3 regions of the Oceanobacter sp. 3_MG-2023 genome follow, and region 3 is predicted to be linked to each of the others. Evidence: predicted binding sites of a transcription regulator. Region 3 holds the regulator's gene; each other region holds the start of a gene.
What was found. The regulator FNR, encoded in region 3, switches genes on or off when oxygen is low (the NO sensors DNR and NnrR bind a similar motif). The targets are predictions, from matches to a motif close to TTGATNTANATCAA.
Positions count from the first base shown of each region.

Region 1: the regulator FNR is predicted to act here: its motif matches at 2,089-2,102, upstream of Q8W32_RS00375 (cytochrome-c peroxidase).
Region 2: the regulator FNR is predicted to act here: its motif matches at 2,319-2,332, upstream of clpB (ATP-dependent chaperone ClpB).

Region 1 covers NZ_JAUYVX010000001.1:75,605-79,849, forward strand. Annotated here, with positions in the region: gene Q8W32_RS00365 (GNAT family N-acetyltransferase) at 1-753, opposite strand, end outside; gene Q8W32_RS00370 (cupin domain-containing protein) at 782-1,939, opposite strand; gene Q8W32_RS00375 (cytochrome-c peroxidase) at 2,214-3,200, shown strand; gene purB (adenylosuccinate lyase) at 3,320-4,245, opposite strand, start outside.
Region 2 covers NZ_JAUYVX010000003.1:144,047-148,291, reverse strand. Annotated here, with positions in the region: gene Q8W32_RS04055 (thioesterase family protein) at 1-121, shown strand, start outside; gene Q8W32_RS04050 (LysR family transcriptional regulator) at 187-1,104, opposite strand; gene Q8W32_RS04045 (DMT family transporter) at 1,271-2,188, opposite strand; gene clpB (ATP-dependent chaperone ClpB) at 2,522-4,245, shown strand, end outside.
Region 3 covers NZ_JAUYVX010000010.1:91,012-95,256, reverse strand. Annotated here, with positions in the region: gene Q8W32_RS10640 (heavy metal translocating P-type ATPase) at 1-447, shown strand, start outside; gene ccoS (cbb3-type cytochrome oxidase assembly protein CcoS) at 509-730, shown strand; gene Q8W32_RS10630 (sulfite exporter TauE/SafE family protein) at 727-1,383, shown strand; gene fnr (fumarate/nitrate reduction transcriptional regulator Fnr) at 1,547-2,326, shown strand; gene ttcA (tRNA 2-thiocytidine(32) synthetase TtcA) at 2,542-3,393, shown strand; gene greB (transcription elongation factor GreB) at 3,458-3,937, shown strand; gene Q8W32_RS10610 (NahK/ErcS family hybrid sensor histidine kinase/response regulator) at 3,999-4,245, opposite strand, start outside.

The DNA of each region.
Region 1 (4,245 bases), on a different contig from region 3:
ATCACTATTGACCATGACTTTAACCTTGCTGTCCACTCGGCGTGCCATGGTGAACAGTGGTAAGTCCGTAATGTGGTTGTCGTGCCGGATAACCAAATGGATGGCCCGGTGTTTTCCTTGGCGTAAATATTTGACCAATGCTGAAATCAGCAAGGGATGATGCCAGTAGGGATTTTCTGGATCAGACAAGGCCAGCATGACAGAAGTGGGTTGCTGGGACAGTTGGGTCAGTAAAAATCCCAAAACCTCGCAGGCACTGCTAAGTGTGTGCCGGTTGTTGTCCTGACCGATGCGGTAGGCGTATTGATAATCTTCCGGTGGGAGGCTGGTGTTCAGAGGCAAGGCAATATCCAGATGAGGAATGCCTGCATCGAGGTAAAAGTGACCATCGTTATAGAAGCCGAGTTGCCAATAAAAGCTCATGGCGGTGCATTGTGCACTGGCCAGCAAGAGAGGCATGGACATCGATTCTGCCAATGCCTTGACCTCTTCAACCAGCTGTTGGCCAATACCCGCTGAACGGTATTCCGGCAAGACAGCCAAGCGGCCAAAATGACCGTCATCGAACAGGCGAATGCAGCCGATAGTGCGATCACCATCCTGGGCGACCACATAGTGAGCGACCTGGTCTGCGGCTTCATCCCATTCTTCCTCCGGTGGAATTTGTTGCTCCTGAATATAGACCCGGTCTCGGACATCCCGGATGCCTTGCTGGTGGTCAGCCCAGTTAGTACGCACCATACGAATGCTCATGGTTGTCTCCTTCTTATTAGTATCGGCATCATTCAACCTGATAAATCAGTTGTTGTAACCAGAGGTGGCGCAGTAGTTCATAGCCTTGTCTGGAGCAGGGGACATCGGCCATCTGCTCACGGGGATATTGGTTGCGGCTGCTGAGTAATTGCGCCAGTTCCAGGTCGTCGTTATCGAGTACTGATGTTTTCCCCTGGGCGTAAAATACCAGGCCGCTGGCAGTTTTCTGATAGGCAAAGCGAGCATGCTCACTTTTGCGTAAATCGGGTAGTTGCCGATGCTGGCTGCGCCATGCTTCCCAGTCGTCATCATTCAATCGTTCGGATTGATGCTCCGGGTATTTGGGTTCTGTCATTAAAGTGCCAAGAATGTCTCCCAGATGATCCGGTTGCATCAGCATGTCTTGCAGGAGTTTGGCCAGACGCGTTTTGGCAGCGGCGGATATTTCGCCCGGATTGCCTTCCTGAGCAGTGTAATCGGCATCGGTGTAACGTTGATCTTCGCTGCTGTTGCTTAATACCTGATCCAGTGCAAACTGCGCCAGTTCGGCGACACTGGGGGCACGGAAGCCGATCGAATAGGTTTGGCACTCGCCCTGGGCGATGCCGTAATGGGCCAGCTGTGGCGGCAGGTACAGCATATCGCCCGGATCCAGCACCCAGCGGTCGGTTTCTTCAAACCCGGCCAGAACCCGTATCATCGGTCCTTGTATAATCGGGGATTCATCGTTGCACATCTGGCCAATACGCCATTCTCGCTGACCTTCGGCCTGTAATAAAAAGACGTCGTACTGGTCGTAATGAGGGCCAACACTGCCGCCATCCACGGCGTAGCTGATCATCAGGTCGTCGACACGCCAGCCCGGCAGAAAGCGAAAATGCTCCAGCAAATCGGCCGCTTCCGGAATCCAGTGATCCACAGCCTGTACCAGTAACGTCCAGTGGCTGTCTGGCAGGTCTGCAAAAGCGGCTTCGTCGAACGGCCCTTTGCGAATTTCCCAGGGGCCGGCAGGGCCATTTTCCATCACCAGTCGGGACTCGATTTCAGACTCCAGTGACAGGCCAGCCAGCTCATCGGCTGCCAGCAGAGGCTGGAATCCGGGCCAGGCCTGACGAATAACAACCGGTTTTTTTTGCCAGTAATCACGCAGGAATACTGCAACCGAAAGATCACCAAGGAGATGCATAAAAGAGTGTTCCTGACCAGGGCGAACCCATGGCATTCACGGGTTCGCAAAATAATGAATGTCCAAGCTGCGTATTGTTTGAGCTTTGTCAGCCAGATGCAAGGAGCCTGTTTTTTGACGGACTTGACTCGAAGAACTGTGCTACCTCTTTGATCTTTCTCAAGTTCCGATTCATTAGCTGGTTGTCAATGAACCGGGCATTCATAACTATAACAGCAGTTACAACAAAGCCGGTTACGACATCAACGTGGTGACGCTCAGGGAGAGATACATAATGAAAAAATATCAGTTAGTGGTATCGCTGGTAATGCTTGGCTGTGTCGCTACAGCCCAGGCTGTAGGGCCAATACAGCCCTTGGAAGCTGTAAAAGACGTCAAGCAGGCGCAAGTGGAGTTAGGTAAAAAACTCTATTTTGATCCCCGGTTGTCAAAATCCGGGTTTATATCCTGTAACTCTTGCCACAACTTGAGTATGGGCGGTACGGATAACCTGAAAACCTCCATTGGCCACAACTGGCAGCAGGGTCCGATCAATTCACCTACGGTGCTTAACTCGGGGATGAATATTGCCCAATTCTGGGATGGCCGGGCGGCCGACCTGAAAGAGCAGGCCGGTGGGCCGATTGCCAATCCGGGAGAAATGGCATTTACCCATACACTGGCGGTGGATGTCTTGCAGTCCATTCCCCAGTACGTTGCAGAATTCAAGCAGGTATTCGGTACCAGTCAATTAACCATCGATCAGGTGACTACAGCGATTGCCGAATTTGAAAAAACGCTGGTAACGCCCAATTCCCGTTTTGACCAGTGGTTGCGGGGAGATAAAAATGCGCTGAGCAGTGATGAAAAAGCCGGTTACACCTTGTTCAAGGATTCTGGCTGTGTCGCTTGTCATAATGGCCCTGCGGTTGGAGGGAATTCGTTCCAGAAAATGGGGCTGATAGAGGCTTATCAAACCAATAACCCGGCCGAAGGCGTTGCGGCTGTGACGGGTAAGGATATTGATCGTTTCAAGTTCAAAGTGCCGACATTACGTAATGTCGAGCTGACCTATCCATACTTCCATGATGGTGAAGCGGCCACGCTGACAGAGGCAGTGGATATCATGGGGCGCTTGCAACTGGGGCGTCATTTCAGTGATACAGAAAATGCCCAGATAGTGGCTTTCCTGAAAACACTGACTGGCGAGCAACCATCCTTTATGTTGCCGATCTTGCCGCCATCCACCGACAGCACGCCACGTCCACAACCCTTTGATTAACGGCTGGCGTTGGGTTTAAGACGGTGGGGTTTTAGGCGATGTAGCGCAACGGCGAGTCATGAATCTGACTCGCCGTTGTCTTTCTGGCTACCCGGGTTACCGGAGTAGCCCAGCGTTTATCAGACCGCCTTGGCTTGCGCCTCCGCGTTGCCAATATAACTGGCTGGCGTCATGGCATTCAGTTCTGCTTTCACCGCTGCTGGCAACTCAAGGCTGGCAATAAAGTCGCCCATGGCATCCTGGGTAATGGCTTTGCCGCGCGTGAAGGCTTTCAGTTTTTCGTATGGCTGTTCGATGCCATAACGACGCATCACTGTCTGGATTGGTTCTGCCAGAACTTCCCAGGCATTGTCGAGGTCAGCTGCGATACGTGGTGCATTCACTTCCAGCTTGCTGATGCCTTTCATACTGGCGGCGTAAGCAATCAGACTATAACCAGAACCTACCCCCATGTTGCGCAATACCGTGGAGTCGGTCAGGTCGCGCTGCCAGCGAGAGATCGGCAGTTTGGCGGCCAGATGACCAAAAATGGCGTTGGCGATACCCAGGTTGCCTTCGGAGTTTTCGAAGTCGATCGGGTTAACCTTGTGCGGCATGGTCGAGGAACCCACTTCACCCGCGATGGTGCGCTGCTTGAAGTAGCCCAATGAAATATAGCTCCAGATATCACGATCAAAATCAATCAGAATGGTGTTGAAGCGGGCGATGGTGTCGAACAGCTCGGCAATGTAGTCGTGGGGTTCAATCTGGGTGGTGTAAGGGTTGAACGTCAGCCCCAGAGACGTTACAAAAGCGTCAGCGTTGGCTTGCCAGTCTACATCCGGGTAGGCGCTGAAGTGGGCATTGTAGTTACCTACCGCACCGTTGATTTTACCCAGCAGTGGTACCTGGTCCAGTTGGCTGATCTGACGTTCCATACGGGCGACAACGTTGGCCATTTCCTTGCCCAGCGTCGTCGGCGAAGCGGTTTGTCCATGGGTACGAGACAGCATCGGCACGGCGGCATGCTCATGGGCCAAAGCGCGGATGGCGTTGGCAATTGCTT
Region 2 (4,245 bases), on a different contig from region 3:
CAGCGCTAAACTGGTGGCGGAAGCCAAGACCGGCATTGTATTTTTTGATTATACGGAACGTAAACTGGCGCGGGTGCCAGAGATATTCAGACAGCGTTGCCAGGGGAAAAGTGCCGACTGAGCAACGCTTGAGCCACGAAGGATCAAGCCGCTGTCAGAGGGGAGCCGGAGCCTTGTCTTGTGGTATCAGCTGTCGTCGCTGTTAATTCCAAGGTCGTCGAAATATTCGCTGATAAAGTCGAGAAACGCCCGGCTTTTGGTGGCCAGGTAGCGATTTTGTGGGAATACCACCTTGATCGTACGAACCGGGATCTCAACGTTACTGAACAAGCGCACAAGCTCGCCATTCTGCAAGTGATGATCGGCAATATATGTCGGGATGGCCGTGATACCCATACCGGCCAGACAGGCTTCATAGACCATATCAATGTCGTTGACAGACAGCTTGCGTTCGACGCTGGACAAGGTGAAGCCGTGATCTTTTTCAAACTGGCGCAGCCAGTTAATACGGGCAAACTCGGCGTTGGTGACCATCAGAATACGGTGCTTGTCGAGGTCTTCCAGTGATGTTGGGGTGCCCCAGGTCTTGAGGTACTGAGGCGAGGCACAAATCACAATATTCTGGCGCGCTACCGGTTTGGCAATCAGTCGGGAATCTTCCAGAGTGCCAATGCGGAGCGCAAAATCGTAGCCTTCCTTGACGATGTCCAGCGGCCGATCCGAAATATGCAGGTCGAAGCTGATATCTGGGTACTTCTCGGAAAAATCATTGAACATCCGCGCAAGTTCGCGGCGGCCAAAATTGGACATGGCAGTGATGCGCAAACGTCCGCGCGGCGTCACATCAAAATCGGTGACCAGTTTTTCGGCTTCGGAAATGGACTCGAGGATGTTTTCACAGTGCTGGTAAAACATCTGCCCCGCTTCCGTCGGACTGACCGAGCGGGTCGTGCGGTTCAACAATCTCACTCCCAGACGCTCTTCCAGACCACTGATTTGTTTGCTGACCGCGGATGGCGTAACGCCTAGCGAATCAGCAGCAGAAGTGAAGTTGCGTGCGCGTACAACAGAAACAAATGTTTGCAGGGTGTCTATGCGGGACATGGGTACGATTCTTGCCGAAAACAGGTTAGTGCCGGAGTATAATTAATCCTGAGGAAATAATCAGCTTACATTCGATGCCTTTTACGCCGAAATGGCGTGGATTCAATGCCCTTTGGCCCGTATTGGGCTAATTGTCAGTAAAGTCGTGATATCCGTTGGCGCATGGTCATCGGCTGTTGTCTGTCGCCGTCGTCGCGCTGGTGGCCGTGGCAGTCGTGGCGTCTGGAGTGCCACGGCTACGAGGCTGCCACAGATTAACGATACCGGCGAGAATAATCAGCACTGCTCCGGCAATGGTGGTCCAGCCCGGGATTTCATCCCAGAACCACCAACCCATCAAGGCGCCATAAATAACCGCGCTGTAAACGTAGACGCCGACCTTGCCGGTCGGTGCGGTGCGATACGCTTTGGTTAATGCCAGCTGGCCGACTGTTGCCACCAGGCCCATCGCTGCGAGCCACCACCAGGCATCATCCGGAACCGGTCGCCAGTTCATCAGGGCGGCGGGAAAAGAGACCAGGCTGGCAATCAGGCCAAAGTAAAATACAATACACTGGCTGGATTCCGTCACCGACATACGCCGGATGGTGACCTTGGCCAGAGCTGCCAGGGCAGCCCCGAGCAAACCGATCAAGGCTGCGAGGGTAAAGGTGCTATCGGCTCCGGGGCGCAGAATAATCGCGACACCTGAAAATCCGATCAGCAGGGCCAGGCCACTGAACTTGCCCGTGGGTTCTTTTAGCCACCACCAGGCCAGTAACGGCATAAAAAAAGGACTCGACAGCTTGACCAGAAAGGCTTCGGTCAGTGGCATATTGCCAAGCGCCCAGAAATAACAGTACATCGCTGCAACCCCTACCAGTCCACGCATGAGGTGCCAATGCCAGACGCTGGTTTTGAGGCTGCCAATGCCACTGTTCATGATCAGGGGGGCCAGTACGATCAGCCCAAGGATATTGCGGAAAAACACCACTTGCTCTGTCGACAGATCGTCTGACAAATGTTTGATCAGGGCGCCCATGATGGCTAATAGCGCTTCTCCCAACATCAGGTATAACGCCCCGATACGCAGTTCGCGACTCACAGTGGTGTAATTCCTCTGGTCTTTAAATTCATTGAAATGACTCAATATCAGCAGTGTTGTGTCGGCGTAGTATTGACGGTGTTGGCTGATTTGCTGGTTTGGGCATCAGTATACGGATGGATGATGAATATTGCTCAGGATCAATAAACAACTATTAGATTTTCTTGTTTTTGAAGTTTTTTACTTGAAAAATATTCATCAAGTCTCCATTTACCATTAAGGCAGTCACTGTTTAGCACAACTTCAGTTTGCCCGACTTTATTTTGTACAACGCTGCGAGTACCGGCCTTCCTTGGCTGGTGTTTGCCGGTATTACCAGAGGAGAAGCTCTGTATGCGTATGGATCGTTTAACCACCAGTTTGCAAAACGCCCTGGCCGAAAGCCAAAGCCTGGCTTTGAGCCAGGATCACAATCAGATTGATACCGTCCATTTGTTATTGGCGTTGTTACAGCAGGCCAATAGTTCGGTCAAAGATGTAATTCGTCGTATTGGCAGCAATGTGCCGCAGCTGGAGCAAGCCCTGCAGAAGGTACTGCAAGATCAACCTCGGGTCAGCAACCCTGATGGGCAAATCCAGGTGTCGGCGGAGCTGGGACGGTTATTGAACCTCACCGAAAAAGCGGCCAAACAGCAGGGCGATCAATACGTTTCCAGCGAGATTTTTCTACTGGTGGCACTGGAAGACAAAGGGGCTGCAGGCCAGGCGCTAAAAGCGGCCGGTCTTGATGCCACCAAAGTGAAACAGGCGATAGAGGATATGCGTGGTGGTGAAACTGTGAGCGATGCCAATGCGGAAGACAGCCGCCAGGGGCTGGAAAAATACTGTATCGACCTGACCGAACGGGCCGAAGCGGGCAAGCTGGATCCAGTGATTGGTCGAGATGATGAAATCCGCCGCACGATTCAGGTACTGCAACGCCGAACCAAAAACAACCCGGTTCTGATTGGTGCTCCCGGGGTGGGTAAAACCGCAGTCGTAGAAGGTCTGGCCCAGCGTATCGTCAATGGTGAAGTGCCGGATACCCTCAAGGATAAACGTATTCTGTCGCTGGATATGGGCTCGCTGGTGGCCGGTGCCAAATATCGGGGTGAGTTTGAAGAACGACTGAAAGCCGTATTAAAAGACGTCGCTAAAGAAGAAGGCCGCATCGTGCTCTTTATTGATGAGCTGCACACCATGGTAGGGGCGGGTAAGGGCGAAGGCTCGATGGATGCGGGCAATATGCTGAAACCGGCATTGGCGCGTGGCGAGTTGCACTGTGTGGGGGCTACCACCCTGGACGAATACCGGGAATTTATCGAGAAAGACGCAGCGCTGGAGCGTCGTTTCCAGAAAATCATGGTGGATGAGCCGTCGGTCGAAGATACGATCGCCATTTTGCGTGGTCTGAAAGAGCGTTACGAGGTTCACCACGGCGTACAGATTACCGACAGCGCCATTATTGCGGCGGCAAAACTGTCCACGCGCTATATCGCTGATCGCCAGTTGCCGGATAAAGCAATCGACCTGATTGATGAAGCCGCTTCGGTGATTCGTATGGAAATCGATTCCAAGCCACAGGAAATGGACAAGCTGGAACGTCGCCTGATTCAGCTGAAAATTGAGCGCGAAGCGCTGAAAAAAGAAAAAGACGAAGCAGCGAAAAAACGTCTGAGTGACCTGAACGACGACATCAATAAAGCCAGCGGTGCTTATGTCGAGCTGGAAGATGTCTGGAAGCAGGAAAAAGCCCTGCTGGAAGGTGCTTCCAAATCGAAGGAATTGCTCGAGCAGGCTCGAATCGAGATGGACGCTGCCCGTCGCAGTGGTGATTTGCAACGAATGTCGGAACTGCAATATGGCCGTATTCCTGAGCTGGAAAAACAACTGGCCAGTGCCAATGAAGCCGAGTCCAATGGCTCGCAGGAATTTACCCTGTTACGTAACAAGGTGACGGAAGATGAAATCGCTGAAGTGGTTTCTCGCTGGACCGGCGTTCCGGTGAGCCGGATGCTGGAAGGTGAACGGGAAAAACTGCTGCGTATGGAAGATGTATTACATGAGTCCGTGGTGGG
Region 3 (4,245 bases):
ACACAGCTGGGTATTGACGACGTCCAGATCGGCTTGTCACCCGAACAGAAGCTACAACAGGTACGCCTGTGGCAACAGCAGGGAGAACGTGTATTAATGATTGGCGATGGCATCAACGATGTCCCGGTACTGGCTGGGGCCGACATTGCCATTGCCGTCAGTGACGCCACGGACCTGGCCAAAACCAGCGCCGATGCCCTGGTCACCAGCGGCCGCCTGGACTGTGTATTACAGGCTCTGGACACCGCCAGCCGTACCCGCCAGGTGATCTACCAGAATATCGCTTGGGCGCTGCTGTATAATCTGCTGGCCTTGCCAGTGGCAGCGGCAGGTTATATTCCTCCCTGGGCCGCAGCCATTGGCATGTCATTCAGTTCGCTTTTGGTGGTCAGTAATGCGCTGCGACTATCCCGGACGACCAAACCGGATGTATCCGGTCACAATTAGCACACTCAGCCACAAGGCCAGATTATAATGGCTTCCACTCGCTTGGTTTGATGGACATAACATGGATATTATCTACATACTTGTTCCACTTTCGATCGTCCTGATCAGCATTGCCACGCTGATTTTTTTCTGGGCAGTGCGCAGCGGCCAGTTTGATGATATGGAATCTCCGGCTCACAGAATTCTCTTTGATGACGATGACGATCCCGCAAGCACCCAACCCGCAGCAACCGACACAACACCAGCACCCCATACCACGGCAACCGATAAAAACCCATTGTGATTGAACCACTCTCCCTGTTAACCGCCCTGTTGCTGGGCCTGTTTGGCTCCAGTCACTGCCTGGTAATGTGTGGCGGCATTGCCGCCGCCATTGGCACCCGCTCACAACAACAACCGCTACTGACAGCACTGGCTTTTAACAGCGGTCGTATCACCAGTTACGCCTTTGCCGGCCTGCTCGTCTCGCTGCTTGGCTTATGGCTACAACAACTGAATGATGTACTGATGCTGGCATTACGTACACTGGCCGCCATACTGCTGGTGCTGATGGGGCTCTACGTTGCCCGCTGGGCAAGCTGGCTCACCCGTATCGAACAAGTTGGCCAATATCTATGGCAAAGGCTGCAGCCTGCTACCCGCCCCTTGATGACACAATATTCGATCAGCAGTCGCTTTCGCCTTGGACTGCTATGGGGCTGGCTCCCTTGCGGACTGGTATACAGCACTTTGAGCTGGGTCGCCGCCAATGGTGATCCCCTCAAAGGGGCACTGACCATGTTCTGCTTTGGCCTTGGCACACTGCCTGCCCTGTTCGCCAGTGGCCTCGCCGCCACCAGCCTGAGCCGATTACTCAGTCACAGCCTTAGCCGTATCATTGCCGGACTGTTACTGATTGGTTACGGCGTTTGGACTGCAGCAGCCATCTGGTTATAGTAGCCAGGGTCGTTATTGATCAGCGACTGATCATCCGTTGACAATACCTTGACTCAATACCTTGACCAATGTCTTGACAGCCACTCGTCGAGCTAAGACCATACGAAAATTAATGGAACACGGTTCTTCCCTACATAACGGAAAACCCGACACGGTGAGCTCAATGAAAACAAACCAAGCTGCACAGCCTGCGCACCCTCCCTTGCGCGGTAATCAACCCCACTGCCAGACTTGCTCCCTGAACGCACTGTGTCTGCCACTCTCGCTCAGTGACACAGATATGGAGCGACTGGACGATATCATTCGCCGTGGCCGACCCATTCAAAAAGGCCAGCTGTTATTCCAGCAAGGGGATGAATTCCAGTCCGTGTTTGCGGTACGTACCGGTGCCCTGAAAACCTACACCCTGGCCAGTAATGGCGAAGAACAGATCACTGGCTTTCATCTCGCCAGCGAACTGATTGGCCTGGCCGGTTACGATGCCGGTGATTACCCTCTCACCGCCAAAGCGCTGGAAACCACCACCGTCTGTGAAATTCCGGTTCATCAGCTGGAAAACCTGACCGACGAACTCCCCGACCTGCGCAAACAGTTGATGCGCACCATGGGCAACGAAATTCGTCACGACCAGAACATGATGTTGCTGTTGAGCAAAAAGAACGCCGAAGAACGTGTAGCCTCGTTTTTGCTGGATATCTCCAACCGTTACGCTCGACGCGGTTTCAGTGCCACCCACTTCCGCCTGCCCATGTCGCGGGTCGACATCAGCAACTACCTTGGCCTCGCGGTAGAAACCATCAGTCGGGTATTCACCCGTTTCCAGAAAAATGCCCTGATCGAAACCCAGAGCAAGGAAATCATCGTTCTGGACATGAACAGCCTGTATGAAATGGCCGGACTGAACCCACAAATTGAATGTGACGAGAAAACGCCGGCGGAATAATCCCGCACAGCGTGCCGTTACCCTTCTCAGCGGTAACGGCAAAAAACCCCTTATATCCTTGTTTCTGTGCCCAGTTTCATCCCTGAACCCGCTAACCGGCCACCGCGTTGTTATTGGCTGGCAACAGTTACTGACGCCAGCCAATCTATTCGCTAGAATTCGCCGCCTGATTTTTAGCCAGTGTTCCGCCCCAGAATGCTCAGGAGTTTTCCAGCATGACCGCCGATGTCATTGATCGCAAAGCACGCACCGAATTCAACAAACTTCATAAACGTTTGCGCCGAAACGTTGGCAAGGCGATTGAAGACTATTGCATGATCGAAGAAGGTGACCGGATCATGGTATGCCTGTCGGGCGGCAAAGACTCCTACACCATGCTCGATATCCTGATCAGCCTGAAAAAAAGCGCCCCGGTCAACTTTGAGCTGATTGCCGTCAATATGGACCAGAAACAGCCCGGCTTCCCCGAACACGTGTTACCCGAGTATCTGGGCAAGCTGGATATTCCCTACCATATTGTTGAAAAAGACACGTACAGCGTGGTCATGGATCTGGTGCCGGAAGGAAAAACCACCTGCGGCCTGTGCTCCCGCCTGCGTCGCGGCACCCTCTACGGCTTTGCTGAAAAAATTGGTGCCAATAAAATCGCCCTGGGCCATCATCGCGACGACATCATTGAAACCTTATTCCTGAACATGTTTTACGGCGGCAAACTCAAAGCCATGCCACCCAAGCTGCTCAGCGACGATAAAAAGCACGTTCTGATCCGTCCGCTGGCCTACTGCAAGGAAAAAGACATCCAGGCTTATTCGACCGCCATGGAGTTCCCAATCATCCCTTGTAACCTGTGCGGCTCCCAGGACAACATGCAGCGCCAGAACATCAAGAATATGCTGACCGAATGGGAAAGAATACAACCAGGCCGCAGCGAGAATATCTTTGCTGCCATCTGCAACATCGCCCCCTCCCAGCTCGGCGATCTCAATCTGTTTGATTTTGTCAATTTGCAACAACAACAAGACCAGACGCACCTGGCCACCCGGCTCGATATCGTCACCATCGATTAAAGGCGCGTCCCGGCCCCTGGGCAGCTCCTCACCAGACAGCGCACCCAACCTTCAAGGGAGAACCATGGATACCAATATCATCACCCCTGAGGGGTATACAGAGCTGGAGCAGGAGCTGGATTATCTCTGGCGAACTGAACGCCCGGAAGTCACCAAAAAAGTGACCTGGGCAGCGAGTCTGGGCGACCGTTCTGAAAATGCCGACTATCAGTACAACAAAAAACGGCTGCGAGAGATTGACCGCCGGGTGCGCTATCTCAGAAAACGGCTGGACGCTGTACGGGTCAGCGAATACCACCCCAGTCAGGAAGGCAAGGCCTATTTTGGTGCCTGGGTTACCCTGATGGACGAAGAGGATAACACCTTGCTTTTCCGTATCGTTGGCCCGGATGAAATCTACGGCAAAAAGCATTATGCCTCTGTTAATGCGCCGGTTGTCAGAGCGTGTCTGGGGAAGTCAGTCGGTGATGATGTGTTCATCAAAACAGAAGAAGCAACCCGGGAATGGGAAATCACCGCCATTCGTTACGATACCCCGTTATAACAAGAGACGAGGTTGGCCGCTGTTCTGATCCAGAAACCGGCTGGAAGCTGGAATCCGTGATTTACACCACAATGGCCTGATGAATCATATGATGGATCATGGCTTTGAGTTTCGCCGGGCGTACCGGCTTGTTCATCAAACGATAGCCCAGCTCCCGCACTTCCTGTTTCAGCACATTGGTGTAATTGGCCGTAATCATCAGCACCGGCGCATCCAGCCCCAGATCGGTACGCATCTGCCGAACCACATCCAGCCCGGTGACGCCATTGTCGAGATGATAATCGGCGAGAATCAAATCAATACCGGCA